DNA from 4 places in the Caballeronia sp. LZ032 genome. Region 1 is predicted to be linked to each of the others. Evidence: predicted binding sites of a transcription regulator. Region 1 holds the regulator's gene; each other region holds the start of a gene.
The links. The regulator LexA, encoded in region 1, represses DNA repair genes until DNA is damaged. The targets are predictions, from matches to a motif close to ACTGTATNNNNATACAGT.
Positions count from the first base shown of each region.

Region 2: imuA (translesion DNA synthesis-associated protein ImuA) is a predicted target of LexA. The motif match lies at 2,407-2,424, and genes of this name have one in related genera.
Region 3: imuA (translesion DNA synthesis-associated protein ImuA) is a predicted target of LexA. The motif match lies at 2,453-2,470, and genes of this name have one in related genera.
Region 4: QCE69_RS10010 (ATP-dependent helicase) is a predicted target of LexA. The motif match lies at 2,316-2,333, and genes of this name have one in related genera.

Region 1 is NZ_JARUXP010000001.1:1,334,439-1,338,646, reverse strand. Features, by position in the region: gene cysT (sulfate ABC transporter permease subunit CysT) at 1-198, opposite strand, end outside; gene QCE69_RS06285 (sulfate ABC transporter substrate-binding protein) at 298-1,332, opposite strand; gene lexA (transcriptional repressor LexA) at 1,591-2,268, shown strand; gene QCE69_RS06275 (hypothetical protein) at 2,493-2,822, shown strand; gene QCE69_RS06270 (DUF2939 domain-containing protein) at 2,920-3,522, shown strand; gene QCE69_RS06265 (universal stress protein) at 3,542-4,051, opposite strand.
Region 2 is NZ_JARUXP010000002.1:818,343-822,550, forward strand. Features, by position in the region: gene QCE69_RS19250 (error-prone DNA polymerase) at 1-286, opposite strand, end outside; gene QCE69_RS19255 (DNA polymerase Y family protein) at 291-1,763, opposite strand; gene imuA (translesion DNA synthesis-associated protein ImuA) at 1,687-2,394, opposite strand; gene QCE69_RS19265 (flagellar transcriptional regulator FlhD) at 2,816-3,112, shown strand; gene flhC (flagellar transcriptional regulator FlhC) at 3,115-3,699, shown strand; gene QCE69_RS19275 (3'-5' exonuclease) at 3,704-4,208, opposite strand, start outside.
Region 3 is NZ_JARUXP010000008.1:96,612-100,819, reverse strand. Features, by position in the region: gene ligD (DNA ligase D) at 1-248, shown strand, start outside; gene QCE69_RS37630 (hypothetical protein) at 306-527, opposite strand; gene QCE69_RS37625 (SOS response-associated peptidase family protein) at 615-1,586, opposite strand; gene QCE69_RS37620 (hypothetical protein) at 1,644-1,997, opposite strand; gene imuA (translesion DNA synthesis-associated protein ImuA) at 2,482-3,213, shown strand; gene QCE69_RS37610 (DNA polymerase Y family protein) at 3,137-4,208, shown strand, end outside.
Region 4 is NZ_JARUXP010000001.1:2,143,959-2,148,166, reverse strand. Features, by position in the region: gene QCE69_RS10030 (MATE family efflux transporter) at 1-676, opposite strand, end outside; gene QCE69_RS10025 (RNA-binding S4 domain-containing protein) at 914-1,135, opposite strand; gene QCE69_RS10020 (hypothetical protein) at 1,431-1,895, shown strand; gene QCE69_RS10015 (hypothetical protein) at 1,948-2,208, shown strand; gene QCE69_RS10010 (ATP-dependent helicase) at 2,368-4,208, shown strand, end outside.

The sequences.
Region 1 (4,208 bases):
GAAAGTCAGCCGGTACGAGGCCAGCACGCGCGGCGACGTGACCGCGCGGACGAATTGGGCCCAGTCGAGCGTCGCGGTCTTCGCGAAGGTGGCCGCAAGCGGAATCAGCACCACGAGGCTCAGATAAGCCAGCGTGATGCCGAGGGTCAGGCCGAAGCCGGGCAAGGCGCTCGGCTTCCTGAATGTGAGGGTCGTCATCCTTGAGTCTTCCTTTTGCGCCGGGGGAGGCGCGTGCTGCCGGGTACTGCATGAACGACGCGCGGCGTCATGAGTGCGCCGCGTCGCCGGGACCCGTCCTTACTGCGGCTGATAGATCGAGTCGAACACGCCGCCGTCGGCAAAGTGCGTCTTCTGCGCCTTGGCCCAGCCGCCGAACGTATCGTCGATGGTGTAAAGCTTCAGCTTCGGAAACTGCTTCGTGAGCTCGGCCGGCACCGTCTTCGAACGCGGCCGATAGAAATTGCGCGCGGCAATCTGCTGGCCTTCGTCGCTATACAGATACTTGAGATACGCCTCGGCGAGCTTGCGGGTGCCGTGCTTGTCGACGACCTTGTCCACCACCGCGACCGGCGGCTCCGCCAGGATGCTCACCGACGGCACCACGATCTCGAATTTCTCCGGACCGAACTCCTTCAGCGACAGAAACGCCTCGTTCTCCCACGCGATCAGCACGTCGCCCTGACCGCGCTGCACGAAGCTCGTCGTTGCGCCGCGCGCGCCGGAATCGAGCACGCCTGCATTCTTGTAGAGCTTCGTCACGAAGTCCTTCGCGGTCTGCTCGTTGCCGCCCGGCTTGTGCTGCGCATACGCCCACGCGGCCAGGTAGTTCCAGCGCGCGCCGCCCGAGGTCTTGGGATTCGGCGTAACGATGGACACGCCCGGCTTCGCCAGGTCGTCCCAGTCCTTGATGTGCTTCGGATTGCCCTTGCGCACCAGGAACACGATGGTCGAGGTGTACGGCGAGGCATTGTCCGGCAGACGTTTCTGCCAGTCCGCGTTGACGAGGCCCTTGCCCGCGAGGGCGTCGATGTCGTACGCCAGCGCGAGGGTGACGACATCGGCCTGCAGGCCGTCGAGGACCGCGCGCGCCTGGCCGCCGGAGCCGCCGTGGGACTGCTTGAAGGTGACGGTCTCGCCCGTCTCGGCCTTCCACTTCTTCGCGAAGGCCTGATTGAAGTCCTGATAGAGCTCGCGCGTCGGATCGTAGGACACGTTCAGGAACGATGTCTCCGCGCTCGCGGACGCCGCCATGCCGATGCCCGCCGCTGTCAGCGCAGCCGCCGCGAGCAGGCGTCGCGCGCCCCGACCCAATCCCCATTTCAAGCTTTGCATTCCCCGTTCTCCGTCTTATCGAATTGACGGAATCAGTCTAACGACGCGTCTATATGATTAGAAATAATCGTTTGTCACTTTTTTATACGTGAAACTGCTAAGAAGCTTATTCCTCTACGTAGAAAGGGTGGCTGGGGCTCGAACGTGCTCGCTGCGGGCCTGCACAACCGAACTTAAAGTAAAGCTTGAAAAGCGCGGAATACTGTATAAAAATACAGTCACCTGTCCATCCATACAGTGCCCCAGGGGTCCGAGCCAGTGAACAAGACATCCAAACTCACCGCGCGGCAGCAGCAGGTGTTCGAGCTGATCCAGCGCGCGATCGAGCGTACGGGCTTCCCGCCCACGCGCGCGGAGATCGCCGCCGAACTCGGCTTCAGTTCGGCCAATTCGGCCGAGGAGCATTTGCGGGCGCTGGCGCGCAAGGGCGTGATCGAACTCGCGGCGGGCTCGTCGCGCGGCATTCGCCTGCTGAGCGACTCAGCGCGCATCGAGCGGCCGGAAGACGTGCCGCATCAGTTCACGCTGCCGCATGCGAGCATCATGCAGCTTTCGCTGCCGCTGGTCGGCCGGGTCGCGGCCGGTAGTCCCATCCTCGCGCAGGAGCACATCTCGCAGCACTACGCCTGCGACCCTGCACTGTTTTCGAGCAAGCCGGACTACCTGCTGAAGGTACGCGGGCTGTCCATGCGCGACGCGGGCATTCTCGACGGCGACCTGCTGGCCGTGCAGAAGCGCACCGAAGCGAAGGACGGGCAAATCGTGGTCGCGCGTCTGGGCGACGACGTGACGGTGAAGCGCTGGAAGCGTCATCGCGATGGCGTCGAACTGATCGCCGAAAATCCGGACTACGAGAACATTTTCGTGCGCTCCGGCAGCGGCGAGTTTGCGCTCGAAGGCATCGCGGTCGGCCTGATTCGCTCCGGCGAGCTCTGATATTCCGGCATACGCGGTGGTGAGCTTGGTGAGACCAAGCCTCAGAAAAGATTGAAAGTTTTTATGTTCCGCCTGTCTCACTGAGACAAGAAATGTCCTGGTAATAGCGGAATATCAACTCACCAACCGCAGCGACGCTCACCCGGGCGTTCAACCGAAAAAACCAGCATGACGGCCACCGTTCGCGGTGGGCCGCTGTGCGCCCTATCGTCTGGAGAGTCACCATGGAACGTTTCGCCCGCTTGTTGCCCTTCCGCCAATTCGGCCGTCTGCGTCATCTGCGCACGCTGATTTCGTGCGGCATGCCGCGCGCCGAAACCACGCCGGATCTCTTCGAGACGGACATGCCCGCACTGCCGTCGCGTCAGCCGGCGTTTGCGCGGGTTTCGCTGAACAGCGGCGTGCATGCGGAAGCAGCCGAACGCGCGCCGGTGCGCGTGTATCGCGGACAATCGCGCGTGATCCTGGTCGGCAAGATCGATGAAGTGTCGCGCATGATCGACCGCTGCATCGCGGAGGAAAGCGCCGGGCTGGCGGGCGGGATCCTCGCGTAAGCGGGTCCCGGCAGACGCCGATTTCGGGTTCGCGGGATTTATCGGGCCCTTGCGCGGTCAATCGGGATTCACGTTCCGCGCGAGGCCCTTTCACCGCATGTCCCGCACTACCCGCTCCATCCTGACCGCGCTCGTCGTCCTGATCGTCATCGGACTGCTGAGCTATATCTATGCATCGCCCTACATCGCGTTGAATCGCCTCAAGCGCGCAGCCGATGCGCGCGACGCGCAGACGGTCAATGAATACGTCGATTATCCCGCGCTGCGCGCGAGCCTCAAGGAGCAAGTCGCCGCCTTGCTCACGCGGCGTGTGGACATCCAGAAAAGCGGAAATCCGCTCGCCATCATCGGCGCGATGATCGGCGCGGCGGTCGTCGGTCCGCTGGTGGACACCTATGCCACGCCTGACGGCGTCGCGGCCATTCTCAACGGCATCCCGCCGCGCGGCACCCCCGGCGAACGCCCGCCGCCGGCCGGAACGAACGAGGCGGCGGTTTCATCCGCAGCACCGGCATCGGGCAGCGCCGCCCCGACACCCGAAGCCGCGCCGAAACCGCCTGCCACCACCGCGGGCTATCGCGACTTGAATACCTTCGCCGTGACCTATCAGCACGGCGCCGGCGACGCCCGTTACTCGGCCATCTTTCATCGCGATGGCCTCGTGTCATGGAAGCTCGTCGCGGTGAATCTGGACGGCTGAGGCGTTTCTGAAGCGTCGTTCAGGCGCCCGCTTCCGCCTTCACAGGCCGGGCCGCCATGGCGGCCTCTTCTTCCGCCTCGGTCGACTCACCCGCCTGACACACGGCGACCAGAATGCTGCACTTCACGCGATCGAGCAGCGGCGTGTTGCCCGCGCCCATCCACCAGCGCGCGAGTCCATTGCGGCAGCGGTGCCCGACGACCACCAGATCCACGTTCAGCTGTTCGGCGAGCGCCGCAATCTCGTCGATCGGATGGCCGAACGCGAAGTGTCCCTGCGCCGGCAAACCGCGTTCGCGCAACCAGTCGACGCCTTCCTGAAGGATGTCGCGCGCGGCATCCTCGAAGCGGCCACAGGCCATGTCGGTGAGCAGCCCGGCGCTCTGTGCGATGCTCGAGCGCATGTCGACGACGGCCAGAATGTGCGTTTCCGCCTTCAGGTCGAGCGCGAGATTCGCGCCCTGACGCAGCGCCTTGCGGCCCTCTCTGGAGCCGTCATAGCACAGCAGGATTTTTCGATAGCTATCCATCTTGACCTCCCTGGCCAGACTTGCCCTTGACGCCTGCGCTCCGGACCGGAACGAGGCGTGTGATGGCAATGCGATTTCCCGTGGTGTCGCATCTTCATGATCGTGTGTCCCCCGGGGCGTCACAACGGTGGAAAACGCTAACCGGATGCGTGCGCCG
Region 2 (4,208 bases), on a different contig from region 1:
TGCGGTTCATGGCCAGCGCCGTGAAGGCGAGGGCGGGCATCCCGTCCGGGTTGGTCAACTGGAAATGCGCGCCGACGATGAGCCGGATATTCGCTTCCTTCGCGGCGACATGGGCGCGGACGATACCGGCCAGCGAGCACTCGTCGGTGATGGCGATCGCGAGATAGCCGAGCTGCTCGGCGCGCAGAATCAGTTCTTCCGAATGCGAGGCCCCACGCAGGAACGTGAAGTTGGAGAAGCACTGCAACTCGGCATAGCCGGGCAGCATGGAGGCGTAGACGTCCATCGCCTCACCCGAACAGACCGTGCAGGAACCACCGAGGATCTTCTTCGGCGCGACTGCCGACGCGTTCGCGGTAGATCCAGTAGCAGGTGTGGTCGTCGGCTTCCGCGACAAAGTAGTCGCGCGTGACGAGCTCGCCGCCCCACCATCCCGCTTCGACGCGCTCGCCCGGCGATACGGTGCGCAACGGGCTGCCGTAGAACGGACGGTGCTGGCGCGTCATCAATTGGACGGGCGTCTCGAGCAGCCACGAGGGGCGCGGCTGATCGCCGGGCAGGGCACAGCCTTTGACGTCGCTTGTGACCGGGACCCAGTTCGATACGATCTCGGGGCGATGATCGGCTACGGGCGCGGCGCGCAGCACGTTCTCATGACCAAGGCGGGCGACCAGCAACTCCATCAGCCGGTTATGGTCAGCAGCGCTGCCGCCCGGCTCGGGGAATAGCGAATCGGATGGCGGCTCGGCCGCTTCAACGTCGTTCACTTCGAGGCGTACGGCGATCACTGCGGCCGCCAGTTCGACGCGCCCAAGCCGTTCCTTCAGCAAGCGCGTGAGGTGTTCCTCGTGCCATGTCGGTTCCGCGAGCGCGACCTCAATCGTCGTTGGCGGCAACGCCGCACGCCCGCGTTCATGTTCGAGTTCGATCGAGAAGCGGGTGAGCGCGAGTTGCTTGCTCGCGAGCCAACCGGTCAACTGGACGATGAGACGGCGCGCCACGAAGAGCACGGCTTCCGCATGCTCAACGCGGTCGGGCAGTTCGATCCGTGCATTGAACGTCGGCGGCGTATGAACCCATTCGTAGAGTTCCGGCGCTTCGCCGACTGCGCGATCAAGCGAGTCCAGCAGTGCGGTACCGCAGCGCTTCTTGAGTCCGGCGCGCGGCAGGCGCCGCAAGTCGGCGACACTCGTGCATCCAAGGCCGTCGAACCAGTCAGCGTAGCGCCGGGCTTCCAGCACCAGCAGCGCAGGCAATCGCGGCAACTGCCGCATCAGGGAGCAAATCGAAAGACGGTGACCGCCTCGATAGCGCGCAAGCAGCCACGCGCTTTGGCCGGTGGGCGCGACACTCATCCGGACTGTGAAGCCGAAGGCGGCGAGCGAGGCGCGAACTGCACGTCGCAGCGCACGCACGCCATGGAATAGCCGGAGGCTCGCGGATACATCGACCAGCACCGTCTGCTCTTCGGCGATCGCGACCTGCGGGCTGAACTGCATGAGGGCCGTGGCCACATCCGCGACAGCCTGCTGCTCTTTGAGTTCGTCCTTGTCGTGAATGCGCGCGTCGGGCGCGAGCGTGAGTACGCCGCCTTTGCGCATGCCCATGCGAACCCCCGCCTCATGCGCCGCCTGATCCAGTGCAGTGACACGTTCGTGGTCGAGCACGACCAACCCGGAGCCGGTCTCACTCGTGGACGACCAGTTCGGCTGGAAGACTTCTCGGCTGAGGTGCGGCAGATACACGCCGATCCACACTTGCATGGCGATTCAATAGGATGGGCGAATGGGACAGTTCAACGACAAGCGGCTCATCGCGCGCGGGACCGCGCCGCTTCACGAACTGCAATGAGACGCTGTCGCGCGCCGGACGCACGGCGATCCGAAGCGGGGCGGGCGAGGTATCGCTTGCGGCAGCGAGCGGCCGGATCATGAAAAACAGCGACTCGCTCGTTTGTGCGGCGAGGTGCAAGCGCCGGAGCGCCTCCGGTCGCACATGCGTTTGCCAGAAGAGCAGAGCGCCAAACGTCCCGGCGCGAAGGATTTGCTCACCGGCCCACAGCGCATCGGCCGTCTTCGTGGCTCGCACGACGTTGACAGACGTTTCGGGCAGACCCCAGTACGCCGCCGCTTCAGGCTGGAACCGGTGAGGCGGTTGCAGCAGAGCAATGCGCCGCTGGGCGACTGTTTTCAACGCGGGCAGCAGCAATCGCATCTCGCCGACGCCGGGTTGCTGCACCAGCAGGTCGGTCAGGGCACCCTTGGGCCAACCGCCGCCTGGCAGTTCGGCTGCGAGGTTCTCGGAACCACATGGCACGACGTTCAGGCGAGCGGATGAGAGCTGCGCGCCGCGCCAGAGTGATGGATGAATGTCTTCGAGGGCTAACGCTCCCATGTCGAACCCAGTACTGTATGTTTGTACAGTAGTCTACACGATCGCTGGATGATAGTTGCGCGTTAGCGCGGGGACGAGCGGGAAGTCGTGCGGGTAAGTTTGTCGTAAATAAACGTCGGTAAAATCGAAAGAAAGGAAAAGATTACCGAATCGGCAAGCGGCCGAACGCGGATGTAGCCAGCGGCGGCCGCAATTAATTACTCGCCGCGACGCAATTTGCGGAACAATATTCGAAACACGCGCCACTCGGCGGGGAGGAATATTTCACCGGTAAGGCTTACAGCGAGCTATTTACTCCATAGCAAACGTTAACCCGAGGTAACAAATTGTTGCAAAGGTCGCTTGTAGATCAGACAATTCTTTTGCGCCTACGGACGGACGGCGCGATAAGCGAGTCAACAATACTTACCGGTCTGCTGCTATGAACGCCACCTCCGATCTCAGTGCCATTCGCGAATTGAACCTGTCGTACCTGATGCTCGCGCGACGCGTTCTGGCATCGGACCGGGAAGCGGCACAGTCGCATCTGGGTCTCACGGTGGAAATGGCAGACCTGCTTCTCAAGCTTTCGCCGGAGCAAGCGCAGAAGCTCGCATCATCGTCGCAAGTGCTGTGCTTCTTCCGCATGAGCACGGATGCGATGCTCGCCGGCCTCGCTGGCCGCAGCAGCGAAGCACCGGTCTCGGCAGTAACCGACGACGCTCTGCTGGCAGCCTGACCATGACCGCGACGCCCGCCTCGAAAAGCCTCGCTGACGAAGCTGCTCAAGTCATGCGCGCGATCACGCTGATCAAGCTTGGCGCACGCATGCAGGTCCTGGAGTCTGAAATCCCGACGCTCTCGCGCGAGCGACTGATCCGTCTATACCGCGAAGTGAAGGGCGTCTCGCCGCCCAAGGGCATGCTGCCTTTTTCCGAGGACTGGTACCTGACGTGGGCACCGAACATCCATACCTCGATGTTTGCTAACGTCTACGCGTTCTTGGAAGCGAACAGCGAAGGGCTGGACCGCGTCGACCTGCTGACGCGCGCCTATTCGCTGTATGCGGAGCACTTCGAGATGAACGGCGAGGCGTTGCAGATGGACCTGACGCGCGCCTGGACCTTTATCCGTTTCAAGGACGCAGGGATCCTTCGTCTGGTGGGCTGCACGCGTTGCCGCGGCAAGTTTGTCGCGCACGCTCATGAGCCGTCGCACTCGATGGTCTGCGGTATTTGTCAGCCGCCGTCGCGAGCCGGCAAGACGAAGGCGGCCGCGAAAGCAGCGCTCGAGCGCGACGCCGCGTTGCAAGCACAGGCGGCCTGATCGCTTATCCGCGTGCCGCCTTGGGCACGTTAAAGAGCCGCAGCAACTCATCGCGCACATCTGAGATGTCGATCACGTGCTGAGCACGCGTGAGCGCCACATACAGCAGCCGCATCTCGTCCTCATCCAGCGTCAGCCGACCGTCGACCATCTTGAAGCGGAAGTCATTGACGATCCGCACGCGCTTCCATTCAAGCCCCTTCGCGCGATGAATGGTCGAGATGACATAGTCGGCTTGCCCCTCGGGCGTCTGACGCTGAGCGAGCGCGCGCAAGTAGTCGGTGCCCCGATCGTCGACGATCTCGACAACCGGCAGCAAGTCGCGCCCGACCGCACTGCGCGCGAAGGCCTGCGCTTCTCTCCAGTTCTCGAAGAGCGACAGGGCGGTCGGCCGGAAAGCACGCCTTCCGTTGAGCAACTGATCGGCACCGTCGGCGAACGCGATGATCTCGCTCGGGTTCATGCGAAGCGCCGGTCGATGGCCCATTTCGATGCCCGCGGCGAACTGC
Region 3 (4,208 bases), on a different contig from region 1:
TGCGCAATGGTCGCAGCGCCAGTACGGTGGCCGCGTTTTCGGTGCGCGCCCGCCCCGGCATGGCGGTTTCGATGCCGATATCGTGGGATGAGTTGAAGGACGTAAAAAGCGGTGATCAGTGGACGATGGCGCAAGCCATCCACCGACAACGCACACTCGCAGCGGATCCGTGGGAAGGCTACTGGCGCACGCGGCAAGGCATCACCGCCGCGATGCGCCGCGCGGTCGGCATGAAGCAATCGGCATGAAGCGCTAGACAGTTAGCACTTCATGCCGGTGGATCAGGTAATTAGACCTTAGCCATGTCACCCACGCGCCTCGGTGCCCTTCAGTTCACCGTGTTTGTGTGAGTGCGTCGCCGCGTATTTGAGTTCGAAGTGGGCGCCCTTGCCGCTGCGCGTCGGCGGAAAATGTTCGCCCTCGACACACGTGACTTCGAACGTATCCTTGCCATCGTCATGAACGACGGAATAGATGCCGGACACCTTGACGATCTCACCGGGCTTATACGAGTTGTCGCCTGCCATCGTTGCACCTCCTCAGTAAAGAACAATGACAGCGAAGCAAGGCGCGTTCCGGGCGGCCGCCGGCAAGCGGCTCCTGCTGTTCACAATCTACGCGGCAAGCCGATGCTCGTAGTAAGGCCGTTCTCGATCCTCGAGGATCGCGTCGAGTGCGGCGAGGTCGGACGCCTGCGGACTCAACCAGGCATCGACGTTTTCTCGCTTGATTGGGACGATGCAGCGGTCGTGGCCTGCTGCTTCCACCTCGGCAGGTGGTTCATCGGTGATGGCGGCAAACGAGAGGAGATTCGGCTGCCCGGGAGCCGTCCACTTCGACCAGAGGCACGCTACCATCAGCAGCTGACCGTTGTTGGGGCGAAACTCCAGGACGACGTTTTCGCCGGGCGCCTGCGGTCCGTCATGCGTCTCAAATAGCGTGTTCTCGCACTTCGCTCTCGCGACGTTCTCATAGAAGACGTCAACCAACAGTAGACCATGCGTGTAGCCGAAACACGGCTTCCAGAACTTTTCCAGACTATCGCGCCGCGCATTATATGTTCCGGGGTACTTAACATCATAGTTCGCAGGCTTACCCGCGATGCGACACTGGTAGCGCATTGGCTTGACGACATACTGTCCGTCTTCGACCACGAGCACGGGCGCATAGTAGCCGGGAAAGATGCGTGAGTCACGGGGCTCTTGTTCAGTTCGACCGAAGTCGGCCAAGCGCCGTAACGCCGCATCGATCTTGTCGGTTGCGATGCGCTTGCTTTCGGTCGCCGCTTTGGTCGTTTTTGTCTGCAGCGTGCGTTCAGCATCGGCCAGCCGCGTTCGCTGCTTGAAAAGCTCCTGCTCGACCTTGGTCGCCTGTTCCGCGTTGTATCGATCAATGAAGGTCTTGATCTGACGCTCGTCATCGGTTTGAGGCTCGCGGAAGGCGTCTTCCATCGCCTTGGGGATTTTTGCCTTGCTGCCCTCGGCGCGCTCCCAGAACAGTCGCGCGAACTCGCGGATGTCCATCTGTGCGCCGAACATCTTCACGTAGCGGCGATAGTCAGCCTGGATTTGCGCGGAGTAACACATGTGTTGGGTTCCCCTCTTGTCGTGATAGCGGCGCTCCAAGGAGTCGTGCCCAGGACGTCAGAGCGCCTCTTTGCACAGCGCCAGCATCTTCTTGATGACGGTGCACGAATAGTTCAGTTGCATGTCGCCCGTGAAGAGCGCCTGGACATTCGACTGGCGCACCGCGATGCCGGCGCCCTTCAGGTCGCGTTGTGCGATCTTGAGCGCCAGCTGGCCGAGGCGCACGCGCTCGAGCCAATCCATCCAAAGGCGATTGCGTCGAAGCCAGATGCGGCAGCTCTCCACGAGATGATCGACTCGCCACTCGTATGTGAGCGAATGGGAGGCCGCCACGGTCGCGACCAGGAAGCACAGCAGCTCCGCCCGCGCGTCCGACACATCCAACACTTCGTTGCTATCAGATCCGGCCATACGTCGTCTCGTTTCGTCCTTTACTTCGTACCTGGTGCTTGGAACCTATCGACATTCTCTAACTTTCGGAGGTAGGGGATGGTCCGCGGCGTGGGCATGGCCGGTCCCCAATCCATGTGAAATGCAACTACCGATCTTGTTCATAAAACCCCACAGACTGTTTGCAAGAGCGCGCCGCTCGAGCCCTCAGCAATTCGCTTTCAGAGTGGACCGACGGGGGAAATCTACCGCCGGGCGCTCAATGCCCCGCCTCAAAAATAATTGTGGGCGCCGGCGCCGGAATCAACCTGACTTCGTCTTGGGCGCCCGGCTTGGGCAACGCCCAAGGATTGGTTACCGACCGCGCTGCCGGCGCCGTTCCGTATTCCCCGCAGTAACCAAGCAGGATAGTCGCCCGAGATGCCAGCCGCGACAAAAAAGGGCGCAATACCGCGTTGCGGGTTTCGATGTAAAGTACTGTACATACATACAGTACTTATGCAAAATGGCGGCCCTGCCCAAACATGTCGAGTCGATTCACCCGAGTCTGTGGCGCGGATCGCAGTTGGCGCGTGCCTACGGTAAGACCGTAGACACCGGCTACGCGGCGTTGTCCGCGGAACTGCCCGGCGGTGGCTGGCCGCTTGGGGCGCTCGTGGAATTGCTCGTGCAGCAGCCCGGCGTCGGTGAAATGCGTTTGTTGCGCCCGGCGCTCGCGCGCGTCGCTCAGCAGGATCAGCACGCTCGGCGGCCCGTCCTGCTGCTGCAGGCGCCGCATGTGCCGAATGCGCTGGCGTTCTCGTACCTCGGCGTGCCGCTGGACAAGCTGATGTGGCTGCGTGCGTCGAAAACGGCGGACGCCTTGTGGTGCGCGGAGCGCGTGCTGCAGGCCGGAAGTTGCGGTGCGCTGCTGTTCTGGCAACAGCACATCCGCTCCGAGGCTTTGCGACGCTTGCATTTGGCCGCTCAGGCGACCGAGACGTTGCTGATTCTGGTGCGTCCGCTTGCCAGCGCCCAGGATGCGTCACCGGCGACCTTACGGCTTGGCGTGAGACCGGCAGAGGGCGGGATCGCAGTCGACATGATTAAACGACGCGGTCCCAACCGAACTGAACCATTGACCGTCACCCTACAACCGTCGCCGATCTTGCTGAGTCCCTATGGCCGTGTTCGTCGCCATTCACTTGCCCCGGCTTTCGCTGGAGGTGTTCAGACCGAGGTGGTCGCCTCCGTCTGAGCACGGGTGCGTGGTGCTCGAGCGCGACAAAGTCATCGTGCTCGATGCGGTGGCAAGGGACGCGGGCGTGCGAGTGGGGATGAAACGCGGCGGGGTCACGACGCTCGCGCCGGAGGCGCTGATGTTCGACCGGAGCGCCGCGCGTGAACACGAGATGCAGCGCGAGGTGGCGGTCGCGCTGCTGCGTTTTTCGCCGCAGGTGGCCGTGTGCGAGGAGCAAACCGTCGTCGTCGACGTCACCGCGAGCTTGCGCCTCTTCGGCGGCATCCTGCGCGTGTGCAGGGACATCAAGGACGTCGTCAAGACCATCGGCGTCACCGCGCGCATAAGCGTCGCGCCCACCGGGCGCGGTGCGTGGCTCCTCGCCAAGCCCGGCCGCCAGCGGGTGCTCAAGATGCGTTCGCTCGAACGCTACCTGGACGTCTTGCCCTTCATGGTGGTGCCGGAGTTGCGCCCCTTCGCCGACTGGTTCAATGGACTGGGCTGCCGCGTCCTGAGTGATATCCAACGCCTGCCCCGTGCAGGTTTAAAGAAGAGATGTGGCGTGGACCTACTCGATTCCCTAGACCGGGCCTATGGCCTGGCGCCTGAACTGCACGAATGGCTCGAACCGCCGCCGACCTTCAGCGCACGCGTCGAGCTGCCTGATCGCGTTGAGCATGCCGAAGCCATCCTCTTTTCCGCGCGGCGACTCGTCGTGCAGCTCTGCGGGTGGCTCACGGCCCAGCAGCTGGCGCTCACGCATGCCACGATCACGCTCGAGCATGAACGCGGACGCCAGGCCATCGAACCGACGCTCATTGAGATCGCACTCGCTGAGCCGACCTGGCATGAAGAGCACCTGGTTCGTCTCCTGAAGGAGCGACTCGGTCGCACGGAATTGGAAGCCGCGGTCATCGCCGTGCGGCTGACGGCCGCCGAAGTGCGAGCGGCCGAGCCGCCCAGCGACTCGCTGTTTCCCGAGCCAGGCGGGTCCGCGCAAGACCATAACCGGC
Region 4 (4,208 bases), 810 kb from region 1:
GGAACGCGACGAGTGCGAGCGCGATCAGCCAGACGGTGATGGTGGTCGCCGCCGCGGAGCCAAGAAAGCCTTCGCGCGGCAGGCCATAGGCGCCGTGAATCAGGCCGTAGTTGAGGAAGCCGTTGACGAACACGCCGCCGATCGACACCCACAGCAGCCTGCGCGCCGCACCGATGGCCGGCAGGAACGCGCGCATCATGCCGACGCCGATCAAACTGCCGGGCGTGCCCCAGCGCAACACCGCGCAGTATTCGCCGACGTTCTTCGCCAGCAGCGCCGGTTCGTGGAACGCGAGCAGGATGGCTTCGGCATAGGACAGCAGCACGAAGGCGGGCACCGCGAGCAGCAGCGAGAGCACGAAGCCGGTCCAGTAGATGCTCGGCACGCGCTCGTCGGCGTTGGCGCCGCGTGCGTGCGCGACCGATACCGACACCGACGTCAGCACGCCTTGCAGCAGCGTCACGACGACGAAGAAGAGATTCGCGCCGAGGCCGCCGGCGGCGAGCGCATCGGGACCGAGCGAGCCGAGCAGGATGGTGTCGGTGACGCCCATTGCCATCTGCGAGAGCTGCGCGATGGCGAGCGGCGCCGCGAGGCGCGCGGTGTCGGCGGCGTGACGGGTGAGGCTCGGCGGTCCTTGATGCGCGCGCTGCGCGCGCGTGGTCTGGGCTTGCATGGTTGAGAGCGAATCAAACGGAGAGGACACGGCGGCGTGGCGGCGTGGCGGCGCGGCGTGGGGACGCAAGCTTCCTGACCGTGCCGACGTCAGGATTATTCCGCGCCTTTCCCGGGGCCAGGCCGCGAAACGAAAGATGACAAGCTTATTGCGTCGCGTGCGGCCTGTCGATGACGCGCCGGCTTATGCCGGGCTTTTGGCAAGCGCGTGACGCGTGCGCTCAAGCTTCGCGATGCGTCACGCGGGGGCGCGCACGCGGATGGTCCGGCCGTCGAGTTTCACGACCTGGCCCGCGCGGATCTTGCAGGTCTTACGCAGTTCCACGTGGCCGTCGACGGTGACTTCGCCCATGGCGACGCGCGCTTTCGCGGAGCCGCCGCTGTCCGCGAGACCCATCAGCTTGAGCAGGTTGTGAAGTTCGACGAAGTCGCCCGTGAGGGTGAATTGGAGTGACGGCATGGACGGGCGAAGCAGGATTGCAGGAAGTAGGCGTCCATCATAAACCACCGGCCCCGCGCGCCGGGCATGCGCCGTGCTCTTTGCAAACGGGACCCCGGTAAACGGTTCGAAAGCAGTTTGGTTGGCAAATGTAGCCAGATGAAACCGTCGGTAACAATGACAGCTTTTGGAGAACTCGCCCGCACACCGTCGGGTCCGACGGTTTGACTGAAACAGCTTCGGTCATCTTTCCGAATCGACAAACGCCGCGCGGACCGCATTCCGGCGGCACACAAACCAGAGAGAGGACACGCTCATGACTCAAGCTCGCAATCTGTTGATCGGTACCGCCATTGCCACGCTCGCTGCTTCGAGCGCCTTCGCGCAAAGCACGCAGCCGGCCCCCATGACGCCCCCGCCCGCGCAGGCGCAGACCATGCAGCCGGCGCCGGGCCAGATGTCGAATCAGATGCCGGGCAACGCGATGCCCGCGCAGGCCCAGCAACCGGCAACGCCGGCGCCGCAGAACCTCGTCGCACCCGCCCCGACGGACCCGCTCGTGCAGCGCCGCAACGCCAACGCACAGGCCAACGCGGAATACCGCGCGTCGAAGAAGGCGTCGAAGGCCGAACTGAAGGCGCAGCGCCAGCAGGCCAAGGCCGACTACAAGGAAGAGGTCAAGAACGCGAAGATCAATCGCAAGGCCGACAAGGACGCCGCCAAGGCCGAACTGAACGCCACTGAGCCGAGCACGCCGAAGGACACGGGACTGCAGCACTAAGCGGATCACTAAGCGGGTCGCTGTCCAGGCGGAAACGTTCAAGGGAGGACTTATGAAGCAAGGATCGAAGGCATTCATGGCCGCGCTTGTCGCGGCGACGCTGGCCAGCGCGAGCGCAGCTTCGTTCGCGCAGACCACCAGCGACGCGCCGATGACGAAGGCCGATCAGAAGGCGGAGAAGAAGCAGGCGTCGGCCGACAAGGACGCCGCTGTCGCGCAGGCCAAGGCCGACAAGAAGAAGACCGAAGCCCAGTCCGAAGCCAACGAAGCCGCTGCGGACGCCAAGCTGAAGAACGCGAAGAAGGCTGACTGATCGTCTGAACGCGTTGATCGGCGTGATGAGCCCGGTTCCTGTTGGACCGGGCTCGTTTGTCTTTTGGGGGCCAAAAGCTGAGCCGTGGCAAAGACTTGCGCGCGAAGGTTGTATGGATATACAGTGTGCGTCACTCTTTTCCCGCCAGTCCCATCTCCCGTGCTCACGCTCCCCGATACCGCCGACACCGCTGCCGATGCCACCGCCAGACAAGTCGCGGACTATCTCGCGAAGCTCAACGAGGCACAACGCCAGGCCGTCGAATTCGGTGTCGATGAACCCGATCGCCGTGGCGGGCCGCTGCTGGTCATCGCGGGCGCGGGATCCGGCAAGACCAATACGCTCGCGCATCGCGTCGCGCACCTGCTCGTGAAAGGCGCCGATCCGCATCGCATCCTGCTCCTTACTTTCTCGCGCCGCGCCGCCCTCGAAATGACCCGGCGCGTGACGCGCATCGCCACCCAGGCGCTCGGCACGCGCAGCGCCATCGCGCAGGGACTGACCTGGTCGGGCACCTTCCACAGCGTCGGCGCGCGGCTGCTGCGCGATTACGCCGATCTCGTCGGCCTCGCGCCGTCGTTCACCATCAACGACCGCGAAGACTCCGCCGACCTGATGAATCTCGTGCGCCACGAGCTCGGCCTGTCATCGAAGGAGAAGCGCTTTCCGGCCAAGTCCACCTGCTTTTCGATCTACTCGCGCGTCGTGAACACCGGCGCGTCGCTGGCCACGGTGCTCGACCAGTCGTTCCCCTGGTGCCGCGAGTGGGAAGCCGACCTGAAGCGCCTGTTCGCCGCGTATGTCAACGCCAAGCAGTCGCAAAGCGTGCTCGACTACGACGACCTCTTGCTCTACTGGTCGCATCTCGCGGCGGAGCCGTCGGTTGCGGCGGACTTGTCGAGCCGTTTCGATCACGTGCTCGTCGACGAATACCAGGACACCAACCGCCTGCAGGCGTCCATCCTGCTCGCGATGAAACCGGACGGACGCGGCCTGACCGTCGTCGGCGACGATGCGCAGTCCATCTATTCGTTTCGCGGCGCGACGGTGCGCAACATCCTCGACTTCCCCGGCCACTTCAACCCGCCCGCCGCCAGCGTCACGCTGGATCGCAACTACCGCTCGACACAGCCGATCCTCGAGGCGTCGAACGCAGTGATCGGGCTTGCGTCCGAGCGCTACACGAAGAACCTGTGGACCGACAAGGCGTCGGCGCAGAAGCCGCGCGTCGTCAGCGTCGCCGATGAAGCCGATCAGGCGCGCTATGTCGTCGAGAAAGTGCTGGAGGCGCGCGAAGGCGGCATGAAGCTCAAGTCGCAGGCGGTGCTGTTTCGCGCGGCGCATCACAGCGCCACGCTCGAAATCGAGCTCACGCGGCGCAACATTCCGTTCGTGAAGTTCGGCGGCCTCAAGTTCCTCGATTCGATCCACGTCAAGGACGTGCTCGCCGTGCTGCGCTGGGCCGAGAATCCGCGTGACCGCGTCGCGGGCTTTCGCGTTGCGCAGTTGCTGCCGGGCATCGGGCCGGCGCTGGCCGGGCGGCTGCTCGACAGTGTGAGCGCGCCGCAGGCGGTGGCGTCGCAGGCCATTGCCGGTTTTCAGGCGCCGGCGCGCGCCAGCGAGGACTGGCCGCGGTTCGTCGGGCTGATGGCGAAGCTGTGCGGCCGCGAATCGGGCTGGCCGGCCGAGTTCGAAATGATCCGCCGCTGGTATGAGCCGCATCTCGAACGCAATCACGAGGACGCGGCGATCCGTATCGGCGACGTGCTGCAGATGGAGAGCATTGCGTCGACGTATCCGACGCGCGAACGTTTCCTCACCGAACTCACGCTCGATCCGCCCGACGCGACCAGCGACGAATCCGGCGTGCCGCTGCTGGACGAGGACTATCTGATCCTCTCGACCATCCATTCGGCCAAGGGCCAGGAATGGCGCAACGTGTTCGTGCTCAATGGCGTGGACGGCTGCATTCCGTCCGACCTGGGCACTGGCAGCGACGA